DNA from 2 places in the Desulfosporosinus sp. SYSU MS00001 genome. Region 2 is predicted to be linked to the other one. Evidence: a T-box and tRNA genes for the amino acid it is inferred to sense, from the RefSeq annotation. Region 2 holds a T-box; the other holds one or more tRNA genes.
The links. The T-box of region 2 lies ahead of ileS (isoleucine--tRNA ligase). A T-box ahead of a tRNA ligase gene usually reads a tRNA of that ligase, here a tRNA-Ile.
Positions count from the first base shown of each region.

Region 1 (9,712 bases), on a different contig from region 2:
ATTGTAGATCTTTTTGCCTAATTTAGCCTTTAGTGAAGTTACAATAGTATAATAATTCATTCAAAGAGAGAGAGGTCATCCTTTTGGCTATAGCACCCATTTCCAATACCTATGAGGACTTTATTAAAGCCTTTCATCCTAAAAGCGGACTTGATCTTAAATTTTATAAGCAAAACCAAATGCAGCGAAGAATTCTTAGTTTCATGAACTCCCATGGTTACCCAACATTTCCCGAGTTCTTCAAAGCCCTTAACTCAGATCAGAGTTTATATGACGCTTTTTTTAAACATCTGACTATTAATGTCTCTCAGTTTTTTCGCGACGCGAATCAGTGGAAAACGCTGAAAGAATCCATTATCCCCCAGCTTCTTCAGAACAAAAGCCCTCTAAAACTTTGGAGCGCCGGATGTTCAAGCGGACAAGAGCCTTATTCTTTGGCCATGACCTTGACGGAATACTTTCCGAATAGCAAATTTACAGTCTTAGGTACGGATATTGACATTAATGTTTTGAATCAGGCAAAGGAAGGCCTTTATAAACAAAATGATTTTGCAAGTACTCCCCCTGAATTCCTGCAAAAATATTTTATCTCAACTGACAAAGGCTATCAAATCAAAGAATCCGTAAAACGATTGGTCACCTTCCAACACCAGAACCTCTTAACCGATCGTTTTCAATCTGGTTTTGACTTTATTGCCTGTCGGAATGTCGTTATTTATTTTACAGACGAGGCCAAGGAGATGCTTTATAAAAAGTTCACAGATGCTCTAAAAACGGGAGGAATCCTTTTTACCGGCAGCACTGAACATCTCTTTGGCATGAAACACCTCGGTTTAAAAGCAGTTTCTTCCTTCTTTTATCAAAAAGAATAAATATTAAGAGGAGCTATTCTCATAAAGCCAGAGAAAAGCTCCTCTTTATTATTTCACCTTTAGAAAATTACATTTAAGCAGTAGGACAGATTCTCTCGTATTGCTGGATAAACTCCTCTAAGGGATAAGTAACACCTTTGCCGTGAACCTCAAGGGATATTTGCTGATCCTTTGGATTATACCCGATAAACTTCATACCTAGTAACTTGGCCATTTTGGATAACTCGATCCGTGCTCCGCGCCCAAAATCTTTGAATTGCATCCAACACACGCCCCTTTTTTAGTCTAAAGACTTTATAAAAGTTCTAGGGTTTAGATTATCTTATCCTATTCATATTTTTCTTGCAACTTTCGTTTTCGACAAGATTTACTCTCTTTCGCCTCGACAAAGCTCTTTTTTTCTTAATATCTACACGTATCTTCCGTTGTCAGCAGCTTATTACTATGCTTTAAAGCTTCCTTATTGCTATGTCGCCCACAGGCCCAAAACACTAATCCCTGCCAAAATAAGAATGCTTCCAATAATTTTAGGGAATGAAAGATTTTCATGAAGAACCAATGTACCATAAAAGATGGCGATTACATACCCGAGAGCAACCAGAGGATAGGCATAACTTAATTCCCAGCGTGATATCACCACAAGCCATAGAAAAGAGCTTAACCCAAAACACATAAATCCTAAAAAAATAGCCGGTGTAAAAATAATCGCTCCCAGTTGCCTCCAAATCCCCGTAACTGTAACTTTTCCATAAGTCAGCATGCCTAGGCGAAATAGAAATTGTCCCGTGGCCCCCAGAATAATTGAACCTATGGCCACAGCCATTGGAGAAAGTTCTGAATTAAGACCCATTAGAAAGAGTTCTCCTTGTCTGATTATTCGTATATGTTCTCTCTCACTCCTCCCAGGAAAAGTTTGTTTGTTTTTAACCTAAGTTTTCGCACCAGCTCAGAAATTTATACCTGCTTTCTCATTTGGATTGATTGAATTCTAATCGTCTAATAAAACGGGTCAAGTCTTGCATTAAATCGACATACATTGTCTGATTGAAATATTGTCCTTCTTTATCAAATAAAAGGCGGAGGAGTGGCCGAGTCGGCATGTTTAGCGGTATCGCTGCCACAACTCCTATTTCACCAGTATTTAAGGTAACCAGGGAACCTTCCGGGTAGAGCACCAGGGCTTCCTGGAAAGCTTTAACGCAAAGGGGATTAAAGTCAGTCCCGGAACCGCCAATGATCATTTCCAAAGCCTGGTATGGGGGAAGGCCTTTCCGATAGGGTCTATCAGCCGTGAGAGCTTCATAGACATCTGCCACAGCTACGACCTGGGCATCTTGATAAATCTCCTGGCCCTTCAAGCCGAAGGGATATCCTCTTCCATTCCAGCGTTCATGATGTTCTTTAATCGTAGCGAGCACTGAAGATATAAGCCGGGCATCTTTCAACATTTCTTCTCCCAGAAGAGGATGTTGCTTAATAACGTCTCGCTCTTCCTCCGTCAAAATTCCGGGCTTATTTAAAATTTCCTTTGGCACTTGTAATTTCCCTAAGTCATGAAGCAGAGCTCCCAAAATCAAGTTCTTAAGCTTATGTTCATTGTAACTCAGCTGCAGTCCTATAATTGCAGACAACAATGCCACATTCAAAACATGTGTATAGGTTCCAAAATCATGTCGTTTGTACCTTTCAAGATTAATTCGATTCCCTTCCAAATCCAAAAACGTATCCTTTGTCCGTAATTCTTCCATAATTATGTTAACCAAAGCAAGCATCTTCTCAATATGCTTAGGCTGTAGGAGTTTAGCCTCATGGTAAATGGTCCATAAAGAACCCACAAGTTTTACATAAACGTCCTTAGAAAATTCCTTAATGGTTTTAGGAGTCTTGATTAACGTTCTTTTTTCACTCCGAGTTTCCATCTTATATACTTCTTGCCGCTTAAGCTTTGCCAAAACATTAGAGGTAATTAAGCTTCCCTTTGCAAGCAATAGCCTACCCCTTGAATCAAATAAGTCCAATGGTGTTCTTTGCTCTTCAATTAATTTAGGACTAATTTTTTTTAAAACCAAATCCACGGTTATTGATCCCCGCTTTCTTTACCAAAGAGCCAACATTTATCTAATATTGAATCTTGAAATAAACTAAATTTCCCCACATTTGTTATATATGTATATATAATAGGCCAAATTCTCGTATAAACCAACATTTATTTATCAACACATTTCGACTTATTTTTACTTTTCATTCATTCCCTATGTTAGTAAAACTCATATTATTCGAATAAGGTTATAGAGAATTTCTTTACTTTTAATTCATGGATTATTCTAAAATGGGAAGGGAGAACCAAATCTTTGATCTCCCCCCTAATCTATAAAATCTAAATGACCTTAATTTTTAAAGTAATATAATATTTTAATTTCCATAATATTGCATGCTTATAAAAATACTAATTCTCTCATCGTCAACACCATAACCGCCTCTTAGTAAAGCCCCAACTACAAGAAATCTGAACTGCTTACTGATTTTATTGTCGGTATAAAGCACACAACTATTTATCAGAGAATTACGGAATGAAAAAACCCCAGAAATATTCCAGGGTTGAATTTACAATGTCAAAACAGGCATTTAAGAAATTCTCTGTTTTGGCTGTATATAAAACTGAAGGGAAACGGCTATGTATAACTATACATGAGCAGTTTCCCATAAGCATGGCGAAGTCAACCTATAAGCCGAGTTCTGTCTCTCCTTGCGGAGGTGATGATCATCTATCTCGAACTGCCGTTACCGACAGCCTCCAGCGACCTTACCCGGGAACAAAAACGGGCCGTTCATCGTTCCCCTATTCGGTCTTGCTCCAGGTGGGGTTTACATGGCCAGCCAGTCACCTGACTGCCGGTGAGCTCTTACCTCGCCTTTCCACCCTTACCCATCCATCAAGAATGGGCGGTATATCTCTGTTGCACTTTCCTTGGGGTTCCCCCCACTGGGCGTTACCCAGCACCTTGCCCTATGGAGCTCGGACTTTCCTCAGGAGCAACTTTTCAGTTCCTGCTCCCGCGATCATCTAGTTTACTTCGCTCAATTATCTTACTAAAAAAATCAGTTTTGGTCAAATGGAGAGTTTTGGTTCTTCTCCATTTCTTCCATCTCGTCATCAATGTCCATTAGGGCTGCTAACCATTTTGCGCGATTTGCATTATCTTCTTTAAAATTCGTTAAAACCTTTTCACGTTCCATACGGAGAACTTCTGCTCGATTCATGATGCTCTCAACTCCTTCAGTAATTTTTACTAAAAATTCCTAGACCAAAAACAATTCCAAATTAGTGGTTATATTTTGGTCTTAATTTTATTTTCTGATTATTTTCTATATACCTACAATACATGATTCGTCATTCAGTGTCAAGTATTAATTATCACTTTCACAAATTTTTTTAATTAATTCTTAACTACAATTCATTTTTATAGCTGGTACTTTCGCTAACAAAATATCCCCCCAGCCTAAAGCCAAGGGGATGCATTTTTTGAACTAACCTTGAATTCTATACCTTGCAGTGACCTTTCAGAAGTAAGGTAATAGTATAATGCCTGAAGCATAGGTGCCTCGCTTAGAAAATGGCCAAGATCACCTACAGCCATTCCCCCTTCAAGGGCATCAAGTACCGCATGATGATCAACGTCTCCTGTGATAAGTAAGTCCGCACCTTTAAACAGTGCTTTCGGCACAAACCGGCCTCCGCTGCCATTGACAATTGCCACTTTGCGTATGTCTTTTTTAAGTGACCCGGCTAAGCGTACGCCTGTCAAATTATAAGGGTGGGCATAACTATTTGACTGCAGCAGACGTTCCAAAAAGTTCTGCCATACGGCCTCTAATGATTCCGGGCGCTCCAAGTAACCAATAACACCATACCCGCGAAGTTCCTCAGTAGAGTTTCCCGAACTTATGTTGGCCTGGCGGTTATAGTTACTACCATAACTTTGCTCTTCAAGAAGCTTTAGTTCTTTTAAACCTAAAATCTCTCCTAATGTTATGCTGGATGACAGCCTCGACTGATCAAGATTTGTATGTGCCGCATAGTATCCGATCTGATAATTGAACAATGTCAAGGGAATTTTTGCCGCAGGATTATCCGATCTCAAATTTTTCAATGGTCGAAACATAATTGGATGATGGGCAACAATGAGTTGTGCCCCAAAATCTTTAGCCTCCTCAATGACCTCTAAAGTTCCGTCTAAAGCAATCAATATGCGCTCAACAGGCGTAGAGCCAGATCCGACTAACAGACCAACATTGTCCCACTCCTCAGCCCAATATTTTGGGGCAAGTTTTTCAATATGTTGCGCTACAAGGCCTATCGATACTGCCATTTTATGATTCCCTCCACCAAGACCAACTCCTCAGATACGTCTTTGATTTTTTCCAGGGTTTCCGATTTATTGGATTGCTTCATTTGTTCTAAGCGTCGTCTAAGCATCTTGCTGTAATCATACAGATATTCTCTCAAAAGGTCTGTTGGTTCCTTTAAAATCAACGGGCCAAAATACCAGACTAGCTTGTCAACGATCATTGAATACCCCAAAAACTTGTTATCCTTTGGAGGGCTTAGTCGTTGAAGCCAGACCTCCTTTTGCAAGGATAATTCAGCCATAGTTTGTCCTTCATCACGAGAAAAGGCCATAACTGTATAGATGCGCCCGTCTTCTTTTACCAATTGTTCTGTTTTTAAGCGCCACCCACAGTCTAATAGAGACAAGCGTAATGTTCCTTCCCCTCCTTGAGGCTGAACAATTAAATGAGTCACTGCTTGTAATACATCCGGTCGAGCAGCAAAGATCTCTAACATAGTCTTTCCGCCCATCCCGGCAAGGGTTAAGACATTCACTTCCCCCACTGCCAGAGGCTTCAGCCCATCTCCCAATCTCACATCTATAACCTGTTCTAATTGCCGCATTTTAACCGTTGTTAAGGCGGATTTAAAAGGCCCTTCATGAACATCAACGGCAACTGCCTTGGTGATTTTCTGGGCTTCTACAAGAACAATTGGTAAATATGCATGATCTGTCCCAATATCGCCAAGTCTGGCGTCCAAAGGAACCAGGGATGCAACCAACTGAAGGCGTGGACCCAATGTCATTGAAAAGGTCATAGGTCACCTCGTAATATAATAATTCCTTCTTCGAAATTTAATTATAAAGTATTATAACCAAATACGCGCATGAGAAACTATAGAATCAAATCAAAAATGGACTCCGGCATAGTTGCCACAGTCCATCATTTGCGTCATTGGTGGGCGATATTGGTCTCGAACCAATGACCTCATCCGTGTGAAGGATGCGCTCTACCGCTGAGCTAATCGCCCGAATCGATATTCGATATTCGTTGTTTGTGGTTCGACCCATTCAAACAAGAACTTTGCGCTTCACATTATTAATCTTATTCACCGTTCGAACTACGAATGTGGTGGGCCCACTAGGATTCGAACCTAGGACCAACCCGTTATGAGCGGGGGGCTCTACCGCTGAGCTATGGGCCCGAAAAGGGAAAAATAAATTGGCTCCCCGAGTAGGACTCGAACCTACAACCTACCGGTTAACAGCCGGTTGCTCCACCATTGAGCTATCGAGGAATGCCCTTTGCACGAATTATTATAGTTAATCTATCCTAAATAGTCAAGCCTTTATCTCCAAAATCTTAAATATTGTTACTATTTAATTTAACTTCGGCAATTACCGCTTACTCCAAGTAATCTTTCAGCTTCTTGCTTCGGCTCGGATGACGCAATTTCCTTAAAGCCTTGGCCTCAATTTGCCGAATTCGTTCACGAGTTACGCCAAATTCCTGCCCGACTTCTTCCAGGGTACGGGTCCTGCCATCGTCAAGTCCAAAACGAAGCCTAAGGACCTTCTCCTCACGTGGTGTCAGCGTTTCCAAAACTTCTTCCAATTGCTCTTTTAAGAGAATGAACGAGGCTGCCTCAGCTGGAGCAGGAGCATCATCATCAGGGATAAAATCTCCCAAGTGAGAGTCTTCTTCTTCCCCAATGGGGGTCTCTAAAGAGACCGGTTCTTGAGCAATTTTCATGATTTCCCGCACACGTTCAACAGGAATATCCATCACTTTGGCAATTTCCTCGGGAGCAGGTTCACGTCCCAGCTCTTGTAAGAGCTGCCTGGAAACCCGGATAAGTTTGTTAATCGTTTCAACCATGTGCACAGGAATCCGAATCGTACGGGCCTGATCGGCAATAGCGCGTGTGATAGCTTGGCGAATCCACCAAGTTGCATAGGTACTGAACTTGTACCCCTTGGTATAGTCGAATTTTTCTACAGCCTTGATTAATCCCAGATTGCCTTCCTGAATTAAATCCAAGAAGAGCATACCTCGGCCAACATAACGTTTAGCAATGCTGACTACCAGCCGTAAATTAGCTTCAGCAAGACGACGCTTTGATTCTTCATCTCCCGCCTCCATGCCTTTGGCTAGCTCAATCTCATCTTCAGCCGATAAAAGAGGCACCCGGCCAATCTCTTTCAAATACATTCGGACAGGATCGTCAATCCCTACCCCTTCTGGAACGGAAAGATCTACTTCTGTCTCTTCTTCGATATCATCCGGATCATCCACGAGATCATCATCATCGTCAGCTTTGCCCTTTTTTAAGACTTCCTGTTCAACATCCTCCGGCCCAGGCACAACGTCTATTCCCATTTGAGCAAGTTGTTGGTAAATATCATCGATTTGATCCGCAGAAAGCTCAATTCCTTGAAGAGCGTCCATTATCTCTCCATAGGTTAGGGAACCTTTCTTTTTGCCATTCTGTATAAGAGCCTGAACGTTGTCCATTTGCTGCTCTTGTTTCAATTGTCCCCCGTCCTCCTTAGGATCTTTCATTTGAGTGCCTTTAACCTTACTATTTGCCACGTTTCAACCGCTCTCCTATCTCTTTCAACAGAGCCATGGCACCAGCCATGTCACCGGATTTTTCTAAGGCAACCATACGAGCCTGAAGATCTTCAACTGTATCCTCTGTTTGAGCAGAGAGAATACCTTGAATACAATCTTCAAGCAGACGCTCAGTTTGGGATGTATCAAACTCTTCCAGGAGTAGGCTTGCCAAACGACTTTGAACCGTTTCATTGCTTCGGTTAGGTAAACTGCCTTCCTGATCGAGATAATCAAAAATTTGTTGATGCGTGGAAACTCTCCAGAAGGAGGTTCCTAATTGCTCCTTAATTTTTTTTGTTAAGGAGATATCTTCTAATAACAAGCGCAAAAGTGTCCGTTCCGCTCTATATACCCCCAGATCAACGGCTGGCTGAGGGGCTTCCGAATCGCTCTTACATATACTGGCATTACTAATATTATCCCTATTTTTCTCAGAACTAATCGGATTTTGTTGAGAATATTCACCAGAACGTTCTTTTTTACTATTTTTCTGTTCCAGGCTTTTAATCTCACGCTGTACAGCTTCTAAGGTAAGCCCTAGCTCTAAACTTAAGAACCGTTCATACCCTTCTCTTTCAACTGGACTGACCACCTTAAGGACATCAGGAGCGAGCTTATGCACTAGCTCAGCTTTCTCTAAAATGTTCTGAGGAGGTTGGTTGTGAGTCAATGTTTGATATTTGAACTCAACATATGTCACTGCCTGTTTAACAAGTTTGTCAAAATCCTCGCGGCTGTGATTTTTTAAAAACTCATCAGGATCTTTTGCTCCTTTCAAGGTTACAACCTCAACCTGTAGTCCTGTATTGCGAAGGATCTCTCCTCCGCGTATGGCAGCATTGAGGCCAGCATCATCAGAGTCGTACAGAAGAACGACGCGGCCTGTATACCTTTTTAAAAGGTTAGCCTGTTCCCGTGTTAAAGCAGTTCCTAAGGATGCTACGGCATTAGGATACCCTGCATTTTGAAGCGCAATAACATCCATATAACCCTCAGCCAAAAGGGCATAACCTTCTTCCCGAATTCCTTGATGAGCTCGATGCATTCCGTAAAGATGATGCCTCTTATTAAAAAAGGTTGTTTCAGGAGAGTTTAAATACTTAGGAACAGAATCATCTAAAACGCGTCCGCCGAAAGCAATTGGTATATTGCGGTGATCAAGAATGCTAAATAGTACTCGCTTGCGAAAGCGATCATAAAATTTTCTTCCATCCTTGCCTGACTTTCCTCTTTCCAAGGCTAACCCGGCTTCGGCAATTTCCTGAGGCTGTACTCCGCGTGTTTGCAAATACTCAAGCAAACCGTCCCACCGCTCCGGAGCATACCCTAAACGGAACTTATTCATTGTCTCGGAATCTATACCGCGCATTTTAAAATAACTTCGTCCGGGCTCCCCTTCGGGTGACTTTAACAGAAGATCATGATAGTAGTTGGCTGCCCATTCATTTATTTCTTCAAAGCGTCGTCGGAGCCGAGTTTTTTCTCGCTCTTGAGTCGACATTTCCTTTTCTGGGAGCACAACACCGCACCTCTGTGCTAACCTTTGAACACTTTCAATAAACGTCCAATTTTCCTTTTTCATAAGAAAAGAGAAAACATTTCCCCCCGTATGGCAACCGAAACAATAAAACATTTGTTTATCGGGAGTCACCGTAAAACTTGGTGTTTTCTCAGCATGAAATGGGCAAAGGCCTAAGAAATTTTTACCCTTGCGCTGTAAGCTGACATATTCAGATATGACCTCAACGATTTCAGTACGCATACGCACTTCTTCGATAACTTCGTCTGGAATTAATTCCTCATGACCCCTATTTTCCACGTTCTTCGCCCTTCGATTTGCTCTCACATTTCAGATGGTTTGTCAACCCTATCTCTATACAATTCTTCGCCGA
Region 1 is NZ_JBNFTW010000001.1:387,645-397,356, reverse strand. It holds gene ACPUYX_RS01840 (YaaR family protein) at 1-21, shown strand, start outside; gene ACPUYX_RS01835 (CheR family methyltransferase) at 84-872, shown strand; gene ACPUYX_RS01830 (hypothetical protein) at 946-1,134, opposite strand; gene ACPUYX_RS01825 (EamA family transporter) at 1,339-1,722, opposite strand; gene ACPUYX_RS01820 (HD-GYP domain-containing protein) at 1,841-2,860, opposite strand; RNA gene rnpB (RNase P RNA component class A) at 3,582-3,948, opposite strand; gene ACPUYX_RS01810 (hypothetical protein) at 3,972-4,133, opposite strand; gene ACPUYX_RS01805 (Nif3-like dinuclear metal center hexameric protein) at 4,373-5,242, opposite strand; gene ACPUYX_RS01800 (tRNA (adenine(22)-N(1))-methyltransferase) at 5,227-6,021, opposite strand; tRNA gene ACPUYX_RS01795 (tRNA-Val) at 6,160-6,234, opposite strand; tRNA gene ACPUYX_RS01790 (tRNA-Ile) at 6,334-6,408, opposite strand; tRNA gene ACPUYX_RS01785 (tRNA-Asn) at 6,427-6,501, opposite strand; gene rpoD (RNA polymerase sigma factor RpoD) at 6,609-7,796, opposite strand; gene dnaG (DNA primase) at 7,786-9,582, opposite strand.
Region 1: it encodes a tRNA-Ile, which carries the amino acid that the T-box ahead of ileS (isoleucine--tRNA ligase) is inferred to sense. The anticodon was not compared.

Region 2 (9,712 bases):
GTTATGCAGGCTGCCTTCTTCAAATTAGCCAATGTCATCCCTGTTGAGGACGCTATTCAATACCTTAAAGACTCTATCCAGAAGGTCTATGGCAAAAAAGGCTCCAACATCGTTGAGATGAATCATAAGGCGGTGGATCGCGGAATTGAAGCTCTACATAAAGTGGAGGTTCCTGCTTCCTGGGCTGAAGTTCCGGATGAGGAAATGCCTGTCAAAGATGAACCGGAGTTTGTTAAAAACATACAAAGGCCTATGGCGCGTCATGAAGGAGAGGACTTGCCGACCAGTTCCTTTGTTGGGGTGGAAGATGGAACCTTCCCCTTAAGCACTACACGCTACGAAAAACGGGGAATTGCCGTCTATTTGCCTGAATGGCAAATCGATAAATGTATCCAATGTAATCAGTGTTCCTATGTTTGTCCTCACGCAACGATACGTCCGTTCCTCTTGGATGACAGCGAACTTGAGAAGGCTCCGGATACTTTCAAAACTAAGAAACCGATCGGCAAAGGGCTGGAAGGTTACCACTACCGTATTCAAGTTGCTCCCCTCGATTGTACTGGTTGTGCAAACTGTGCTGACGTTTGTCCTGCGCCGGGTAAAGCCATTGTCATGAAACCTGCTGACCACGAAATAGAAATGGAATCCGAAAATTGGGAATACGCGATTAAACATGTCGCGGAAAAGCGTCATCTCATGGATGTTAAGTCCCTGAAAGGCAGTCAATTTGCCCAACCACTTCTCGAATTTCACGGAGCATGTCCGGGTTGCGGTGAGACACCTTATGCTCGCCTGATAACTCAGCTGTTTGGTGATCGCATGATTATTGCCAATGCCACAGGTTGTTCTTCAATCTGGGGAGGCAGCGCCCCTTCGGTACCCTATACGGTTAATGCTGAAGGCAAAGGCCCTGCTTGGATGAATCCGCTGTTTGAAGATAATGCCGAGTTCGGTTATGGCATGTATTTAGGCTCCAAGCAGATTCGAGCAAAGCTTGCTCAATTAATGCGTCAGGGATTAGAAAGTTCTCTCAGCGAGAATCTTAAAGATGCTTTTCATGAATGGCTTGATAACATGGAAGACGGAGAAGGATCGAAAAGGGCTTCTGCTCGTCTGCTTGAAGTGATGGAGAATGAAGATGCTGCAGGTAATCCGCTTCTCTGTGAAATCAAAGAAAAGAAAGACTATCTCATCAAACCCTCGGTTTGGGTTTTCGGTGGTGACGGTTTTGCCTATGATATTGGCTATAACGGAATTGACCATGTCATCGCCAGCGGTGATGATGTAAACATTCTGGTTATGGATACAGAAGTATACTCCAACACCGGCGGACAATCCTCAAAGGCCACGCAGACGGCAGCTATCGCAAAATTCGCAGCAGCAGGCAAGAAGGTCCGCAAGAAAGATTTAGGCCTCATTGCCACAACCTATGGCTATGTCTATGTTGCGCAAATAGCCATGGGAGCGAATATGAATCAGACGATTAAGGCGATTGCTGAGGCCGAAAGTTATCACGGCCCTTCGATCATTATTGCCTATGCTTCTTGCATAAATCATGGCATCAAATCCGGAATGGGAACAAGTATCCTTGAACAGAAAAAGGCTGTTGAGGCCGGTTATTGGCATCTCTGGCGCTTTGACCCCCGCCTTAAAGATCAAGGAAAGAATCCATTCACACTTGACTCCAAAGAGCCTACGGCTTCTTTCCAAGACTTCTTAAAGGGCGAAATCCGATACTCTTCTCTGCTAAACGTATTCCCGGATGTGGCACAAGAAATGTTCAATGTTGCCGAGGGCCATGCTCGGGATAAATACCAAACTTTAAAGCGTTTTGCAGAAATGCAATACTGAAAATCGGTTTATAAGTAAAGAAGTGAAGAGGGAGGACGTTGCTTAAACCTTAGGTTTTTGTAACGTCCGCTTTCTTATTGGAGTTTACTTTACAGTCCCATGTCAGGTGCTATGCTTTTAGGTAAAGGGTGGGCAGCGAGAAGTATCCAGTTAAAAAAGTAACGAATTATCCTACAAAGGGTTTACTTTTAGCAAAATATTGGTTAAACTTTATTAATTAGATCTACTAATTGCTGATTTTATTAATCCTTTCGCATATGGCCTGATTTGGGTTTTTACGTTATTTCTTCCAATCTTTTTGGCGTATCGTCTTATAATTCGGGGATACGTGGAGGATTGTAAATTTTAACCATAAGTGAAGACTAATGGTGTAAGGTTTAAGTTTTTATAATTTCGGTTAAAGTATGGAAAACAACGATGAAAAGGACAGTAGTTAAGAATCTGATTCTTAGAGACATAATCCTTGGCTGAAAGATTATGACGAAGGTTCTTTATGAAAATCACCTTGGAGTTGGGCGGCTGAACTAATTAAGCTGCTCCGTGTGACATACGTTACATGTTTTGAGTGATTAACGGATTGTTTCTTGAGCAATCCATTAATAAAAAGGGTGGTACCGCGATAACTCGTCCCTAAGTCATAGACTTAGGGACTTTTGTTGTTATCGCCGTAGTATTTTGTCACAATTAACTCATTGAGAAGGGAAGATAATCATGGCTGACTTCAAACCTTTAGCGGAGCAACACGTGGCTCATAAAGAAAGCGAAATAGCTGATTTCTGGGACAAAAATGAGATACTCAATAAAAGCATTCAAATTAGAGAAGGTAAGACTCCTTTTGTCTTTTATGAAGGACCTCCTACCGCTAACGGTAAACCGGGAATTCATCACGTTATCGCCAGAACTCTTAAAGATTCCGTCTGCCGCTTAAAGTCTATGCAGGGTTATCAAGTTAAACGCAAAGCCGGATGGGATACTCATGGACTTCCTGTGGAAATCGAAGTCGAAAAACAGCTTAAGCTTTCCAATAAACAGGAAATAGAAGCTTATGGTATTGCTGCATTCAATCAAAAATGCCGGGAATCTGTATTTAGTTATGAGAAACAGTGGCGGGAAATGACCAAACGGATGGGATATTCCATTGATTTGGATCACCCTTACGTAACGTTGAATAATGACTATATCGAAAGCGTGTGGTGGATTCTAGATCAGTTCTTTAAACAAGGTTTAATCTATGAAGGGCACAAAATCCTGCCCTATTGTTCACGCTGCGGTACGGGGTTGGCTTCCCATGAAGTTGCCCAGGGATATAAGGAAATAAAGACCAATACCGTTTATGTTAAGTTCAAGAAAAAAGATGCTGAGGAATACTTTTTAGTCTGGACGACCACGCCATGGACTCTGCCTTCAAACGTGGCCCTGACGGTAAATCCCCAGGAACTATACCTGAAGGTCAGACAAAATAATGAAGTCTATTATGTTTCTAAGACGTTGTCTGCTAAAGTGCTGGGAGAAGAGTTTGAGGTTTTGGACGAAATCCTTGGCCGAGACCTTGAGCATGTAGAGTATGAACAGTTGATGCCCTTTGTAAAAACAGATAAAAAGGCCTTCTTTGTTACCTTAGGCGATTATGTAACGACGGAGGATGGGACAGGAATTGTTCATACAGCTCCAGCTTTTGGCGAAGATGATTACAACACCGGGCGAAGGTATAACCTGCCTGTGCTTCAACCGGTTGATGAAACCGGAAAATTTGTGACCACGCCCTGGGCAGGTACTTTTGTTATGGATGCCGATCTGGAGATCATCAAGTGGCTCCACGGGGAAGGGAAATTATACAAAAAGGAAAAAGTAGATCATAATTATCCCCATTGCTGGAGATGTCATACTCCGCTGCTTTATTATGCGAAACCGAGCTGGTATATTGAAGTTACCAAATTTAAGGACCAATTGGTCGAAAACAACAATCGTGTTGAATGGTATCCTGATTATGTGGGAGAAAAAAGGTTTGGCAACTGGCTGGAGAATGTTAACGATTGGGCGCTGTCCCGCAGCAGATATTGGGGCACACCGCTTAATATCTGGAGATGCCAATGTGGGCATACCACATCCATAGGCTCCCGCAAAGAGTTAATTGAGAAATCTCTGGAGCCCCTGGATGAAACGGTGGAATTACACCGGCCCTTTGTTGATGGTATCCATCTTAAATGCGAGAAATGCGGCTCAACGATGACCCGTGTTACAGATGTAATCGATTGCTGGTTTGACAGCGGGTCAATGCCTTTTGCCCAGCAACATTATCCTTTTGAAAACAGCGAGACTTTTGATCAAGTCTTTCCGGCAGATTTTATCTGTGAAGGGATTGACCAGACGAGAGGTTGGTTCTATTCGCTGCTCGTGATCTCTACCTTTGTCAAAGGAGTTGCTCCTTATAAACGAGTATTAGTTAATGATCTGATCCTGGATAAGGATGGTCATAAGATGTCCAAGTCCAAAGGAAATACTGTCAACCCCTTTGAGTTGTTTGATCAATACGGAGCCGATGCTTTACGCTGGTATTTGCTCTATGTATCTCCGGCTTGGACTCCGACAAAATTTGATATCGAAGGGCTGAAAGAGGTACAAAGTAAATTCTTCAGCACCCTCAGAAATGTTTATGCTTTCTTTTCCCTGTATGCCAATACGGATAAGCTTGATCCGAGAACGTTCTTTATTGAGTATAAAGATCGCCCAGAGCTTGATCGGTGGGTCATGTCGAAATATAACAGTCTCCTTCGAGCCGTTGAGTCAGATCTAAGTGTTTTTGATCTAACCAAAACTGTCAGAAAGATTCAGGAGTTTGTCAATGAAGATCTATCCAACTGGTATATCAGGCGTGCACGCCGGCGTTTCTGGAGTACAGAACTGACGGATGATAAGAAAGCTGTCTACAATACCACCTATGAAATTCTTGTAGGTCTGTCCAAGCTGGTGGCGCCTTTTGCACCTTATATCTCTGAAGAGCTCTTTAAGAGACTAACAGATGAACTGTCAGTTCATCTCGCGGATTATCCTGTCGTTGACGTACAGCTGATTGACAACGAGTTGGAAACAAGAATGGATTTGGTAAGAAATCTTGTAGGCCTGGGCAGAGCGGCCAGGGAACAAGTTAAAATTAAAGTTCGGCAGCCAATTCAAAAGATTTTGATCGACGGTAAATATCAACAATTAATAGACTATATGCTTCCCTTGATTCAAGAGGAATTAAATGTTAAAGAAGTTGTTTTTGCTCAGGATTTAAATCAATATATGAGCTTTAGTCTCAAACCCAATTTTAAAGTAGCAGGATCTATCTTTGGCTCGAAAATAAAATCTTTAAGCAAAGTGTTGGCAGCCTTAGACGCTTCTTCGATCGTGCCTAAATTAGAAGCGGGGGAAACTGTTTCGCTTGAGGTAGAGGGAGAAACTATAGACCTGGTTAAAGATCATGTAATTACTTCGATTTCTGCCAAAGAAGGCTTTACAATGACCGTGGAGGACAATTTATTTGTAATCCTGGATACAACGCTTACGAAAGATCTGATTAATGAAGGATATGCGAGGGAGTTTGTTTCCAAGGTACAACAATTGAGAAAAAATAATGGCTACGAAATGATGGATAGGATTAATATCTTCTTTGATGGCGATGAGGAAATAAGCGAAGCCGTTACATTGTTTGAAACCTATATTAAACGGGAAACTCTAGCCGTCACTATTGGGAAGGTTAATGATCCGAGTTTGGAAAAACAGAACCTTAATGGTCATAAGACAGGTCTGAAGTTGGAAAAACTATAATTATCACCCGATTAACAGATACTCATAAAAAACAAGAACTCCGTATCGCTTTCCAAGGGTAGAAAGTGGTACGGAGTTCATTATTAGACTATAACGTTCATGACAGATGTGTTATGGGCTCGTTACTTTCACCGGTAATACTTAAGAAAGAGAATTTGTATCCACCCATTCTTTGGCGTTGAGTACAGATTCTTCACTGGGGATTGGAACATTCGATTCAGGTTTAACATTTTCTATATGTCCCCGCCAGGCAGCTGTATCGTGTCTTTCAATAGGGTTAGCGATAAACTTTTCCTTGGACTTATTTTCAGCCATTTCAATTACCTCCTTTAAAATTCAGGCTTAGTATTCCCAAATTTTTAATCTATAGTTTCTTATTATCAAGGTCATAAGAACCAATCTTACTAAATAAAGAATGGCAGTCCTATTCTTGGAAGAGATAGACTGTCATTCTTATTAAATGCACCAAGGTATTATTTCTGAGACTCGTCTTTTTTTTCCGAAATAAAGGCATTAATACTCTCTTTGCGTCGCTCATTTTTGGATTCAATCTCTTGTTTCTCATTTGCTGATAGTTCTTCGGCATGTTCATTAAGATATTCTTCAGCATCATGCAATTTTGCTAGAGTATGGTTAATGTGCTCTTGCAAATGGACATCGTTATCGGCACGATTATCTGGTTTGGCCACCCTGATTCCCTCCCGCTCGAATTAGAATTTCTTTTTATGATTTGCCTAATATCTTCAATTTATACTGGAACGCTTCAAAACAATTTTAATCCAATCGTTAGACTCCCTCTTCTATAAGTGGGAGTGGGTCTCCCCCGTACTCTTCTTCGGTGGGGGTAGAGTCCCCCACCGAAGTCTCTATGTTCAGCTTTAGCTGAACGAGTTCACTTCTAACTCTTGCAGATAATCTTTAAGTGTCCGTTTGAAATCGGCAGATTTTATGGTTCCTAAATCTGAAAAATGGGCTTTGTATGATGCATAATCGAACTCTTTGCCTAACTTTTCTCGAATCATTGGTTCATACTTCAGGAGTAAGCGATTATTTAAGTTGTATTGATGGACTTCTATCGCTGGGCCAATCATTTCATTTGAGATGGATTGGCCCTGTTGAATCATTCGAATATAAAAGAGATTGCGTTCAATTAGATCATCTCCTATAATGCCGGAATGGGCCGAAATCTTAATTTTGGCAGGCAAGCTTTTAATAAATTCCAATGTTTTAATAAAGGCATCAAGATCATAATAGTCGAGATAGGGAATAGGGAATTCAACAAGATCTCCGACAAATAAGACAGAATCTCTCTGATCAAAACATAGTGAGGAGTCTAAAGTATGTCCTGGGGCATAGATAAAATTAATATTTTCATCGGCTAAAGAAAGATTTTCACTGAATGTTAGGGTTGGATACTTTAGTTTGATTACCCCCTGATGGAATTTCCTTAATCTATTTAATTCAAAATCTCCGATCTCCTGCATCCGTTTTTTTGCTGTGTCATGAGCAATGATAATGGCATCTTCGAAAGCACAATTTCCCCAGATATGATCCCAATCTGAATGAGAATTAAAAATAAGGAGATCTTTGGGTGTTAATTGAGAAGTGAGATATTCCTTGACGACATTCATTGATAGAGGCCCTAAATGAGTATCACACAAAACATAGTGATGATTTCCCTTAATTAAATATATAGAAATATCGTCTTCGAAGGTAAAAATAATGCCTCGCTTGCCGATCTCGCGCATAATCATACGGTTTATCAACTCCAGATAAATTGTTGTCATCAATTATATCGTTTTGTAACTGCTTTGTGAACTCGTCATTTAGATGGAATGGAAAGAATAACAAGGTGCTTTGCCATTGAGAGCAAAGCACCTTGTTTAAATTAAAGGGATATTTGGTTGACTAGTTATTGACTTTAAATTTCAGAATTTCTTCGGTAAGCTGTTTGGCGACTTTATCCAGTGCCTCTGCGGTTTCAGCAACATGCTCAACAGCGTTTGATGTTTGCTGCATTGAAGCCGTAACTTCTTCAGAGGCTGCCGCTGTTTGTTCGGAAACAGCAGATATGTTTTGTAAAACTTCAACGACTTTAGCATTGTTAGTTGAAGCTTCATTCATATGATCTGTATTTTGTTGGATAATTTCATGAATCGTCTCAATTGCTTTGGAGATATCTGAAAATGACGAATCGACTTTGGTTACAGCAGACATCTGGGCAGCAGTTTGCGTTTGAACCTCCTGCATAACCCCGACAGTATGCTGACTTTCATTTTGAATGTCTAAAACAATTTGGCGGATGCCATTTGCCGAATCTGAGGATTGTTCTGCAAGTTTTCGTATTTCTTCGGCTACTACAGAAAAGCCTCTGCCCGCTTCTCCGGCACGTGCAGCTTCGATCGAGGCGTTAAGTGCCAGGAGGTTTGTCTGTTCAGAGATCGTCGTAATGGCTTGGAGAATGGTACTGATAGCTTGCACTTTATTATTGAGGAGAGAAATAACACGTTCGATTTTGTCGATAGAATCTTTATTGGCTTGAGATGTTGTTGTAAGCTCGTTAACCGAATCGATACCTCTTTGATTAGCTTGAGCGGCCTCTTGGGAGGCTTCTATCATATTATTGCTGCTCATTTCTAATGATTGGAAATTATTGGAGACATGTTCCACAAACAGAGATCCCTGTTCTGCCTGAGTTGCTTGATCTGAGGCGCCGGTGGCAATCTGGCTTACGGTTGTTGATACTTCTTCCGCAGATTTGCTCGTTTGAATAGCAGTATTTGCTAAATCATGGGCCGATGTACTGACGTTCAGGGAGAGATTTTGAATGTTTTTCATCAGAGCTCCAAGTTCTTCAACCATTCCGTTAAGAGTTGCAGCTAAAATTCCTGTTTCATCTTTTGAGGTCAGTTTACAACGTACGGTAAAGTCCCCATTTCCGATTTTTTGGGCATCCTCAACTAATAGATTTAAAGCTTTGGTAACAGTTTTAGCAAAAAGAATTCCAATAATGATAGCCAAAATAGCTAAAAGTATTGAAGCAATGGCAGTATGGTGGAGGATTTGGGAGGTCGAGGCTTGAACTTCAGTGTAACTCATAACTCCTACGAATTTCCAACCTGTTTTGTTAAAGGTAGCAAAGCTTCCGAAATACCGATTGCCACTTACTTTAAAGTCTGCTACTCCGGAAGCACTGTTTGCCAAACCAATCTTGAGTTCAGGGATCGAAAGATCTTTTCCTAATTGAGTCTTGTCAGGATCCACCATGATTTTATTATTTTTGTCCAGCATAATTAAATAACCTTGCTGACCGATTTTCATCTGTGAGATAATTTGAGTGAGTGAGTTCAAGGAAATATCAATGCTCATAATTCCAAGAAGATTATTTGTTTGTGGATTGTAAACAGGTTTGGCAACAGTAATGATCAGCTGGTTAGTTCCTGCATCGACATAGGGATCAGTCCAAACAATCCCCTTTGCCTTCACAGCTTGAGTGTACCAGGGACGTGTTGTCGGATCATAACCATTCGGGAGTTGAGTTGACGGGTAAAGAATCATACGTTTGTCCGCAGTACCAAAATAAACATTTAAGACGTCGTTGTTGGATTGTTTGTAGGCCTTAAAAACGGCTAAGGCCTGAGATCCGTTGCTCCCTGGTGTTATTCCCATAACGCTGGGGTCATTGCTTAAGCGGTTGACGTCTTGCTCAATCCCCTTCATAAACATGTTCGTTGTTTCTTCGACTTTAGTGACTGATTGAGACGTGGAGGTTTTAAGCTCTGAAGCAAGAACTGAATTAGCATTCTCATAACTATAGAAACCTAAAATTGAAGTTGGCACTAGGGATAAGATCAGAATTAAGACAACTAATTTTCGTTGCATTGACCTTTTCATGGTTTGCCTCCAATTATTCTATATATTCATTCGTCAAATCGCAAAGCAATATAAGGTTGTATTTTTAGAAATATAAAGGTATATGTTATATATGAATAAGAATAAAATTATTCCTGTTATGAAATTGAATCTGTTTCCCTAATAATTACCTTATTTT
Region 2 is NZ_JBNFTW010000003.1:279,410-289,121, forward strand. It holds gene nifJ (pyruvate:ferredoxin (flavodoxin) oxidoreductase) at 1-1,851, shown strand, start outside; T-box leader at 2,260-2,486, shown strand; gene ileS (isoleucine--tRNA ligase) at 2,563-5,661, shown strand; gene ACPUYX_RS07845 (CDIF630_02480 family spore surface protein) at 5,803-5,976, opposite strand; gene tlp (small acid-soluble spore protein Tlp) at 6,135-6,350, opposite strand; gene ACPUYX_RS07855 (MBL fold metallo-hydrolase) at 6,540-7,415, opposite strand; gene ACPUYX_RS07860 (methyl-accepting chemotaxis protein) at 7,570-9,555, opposite strand.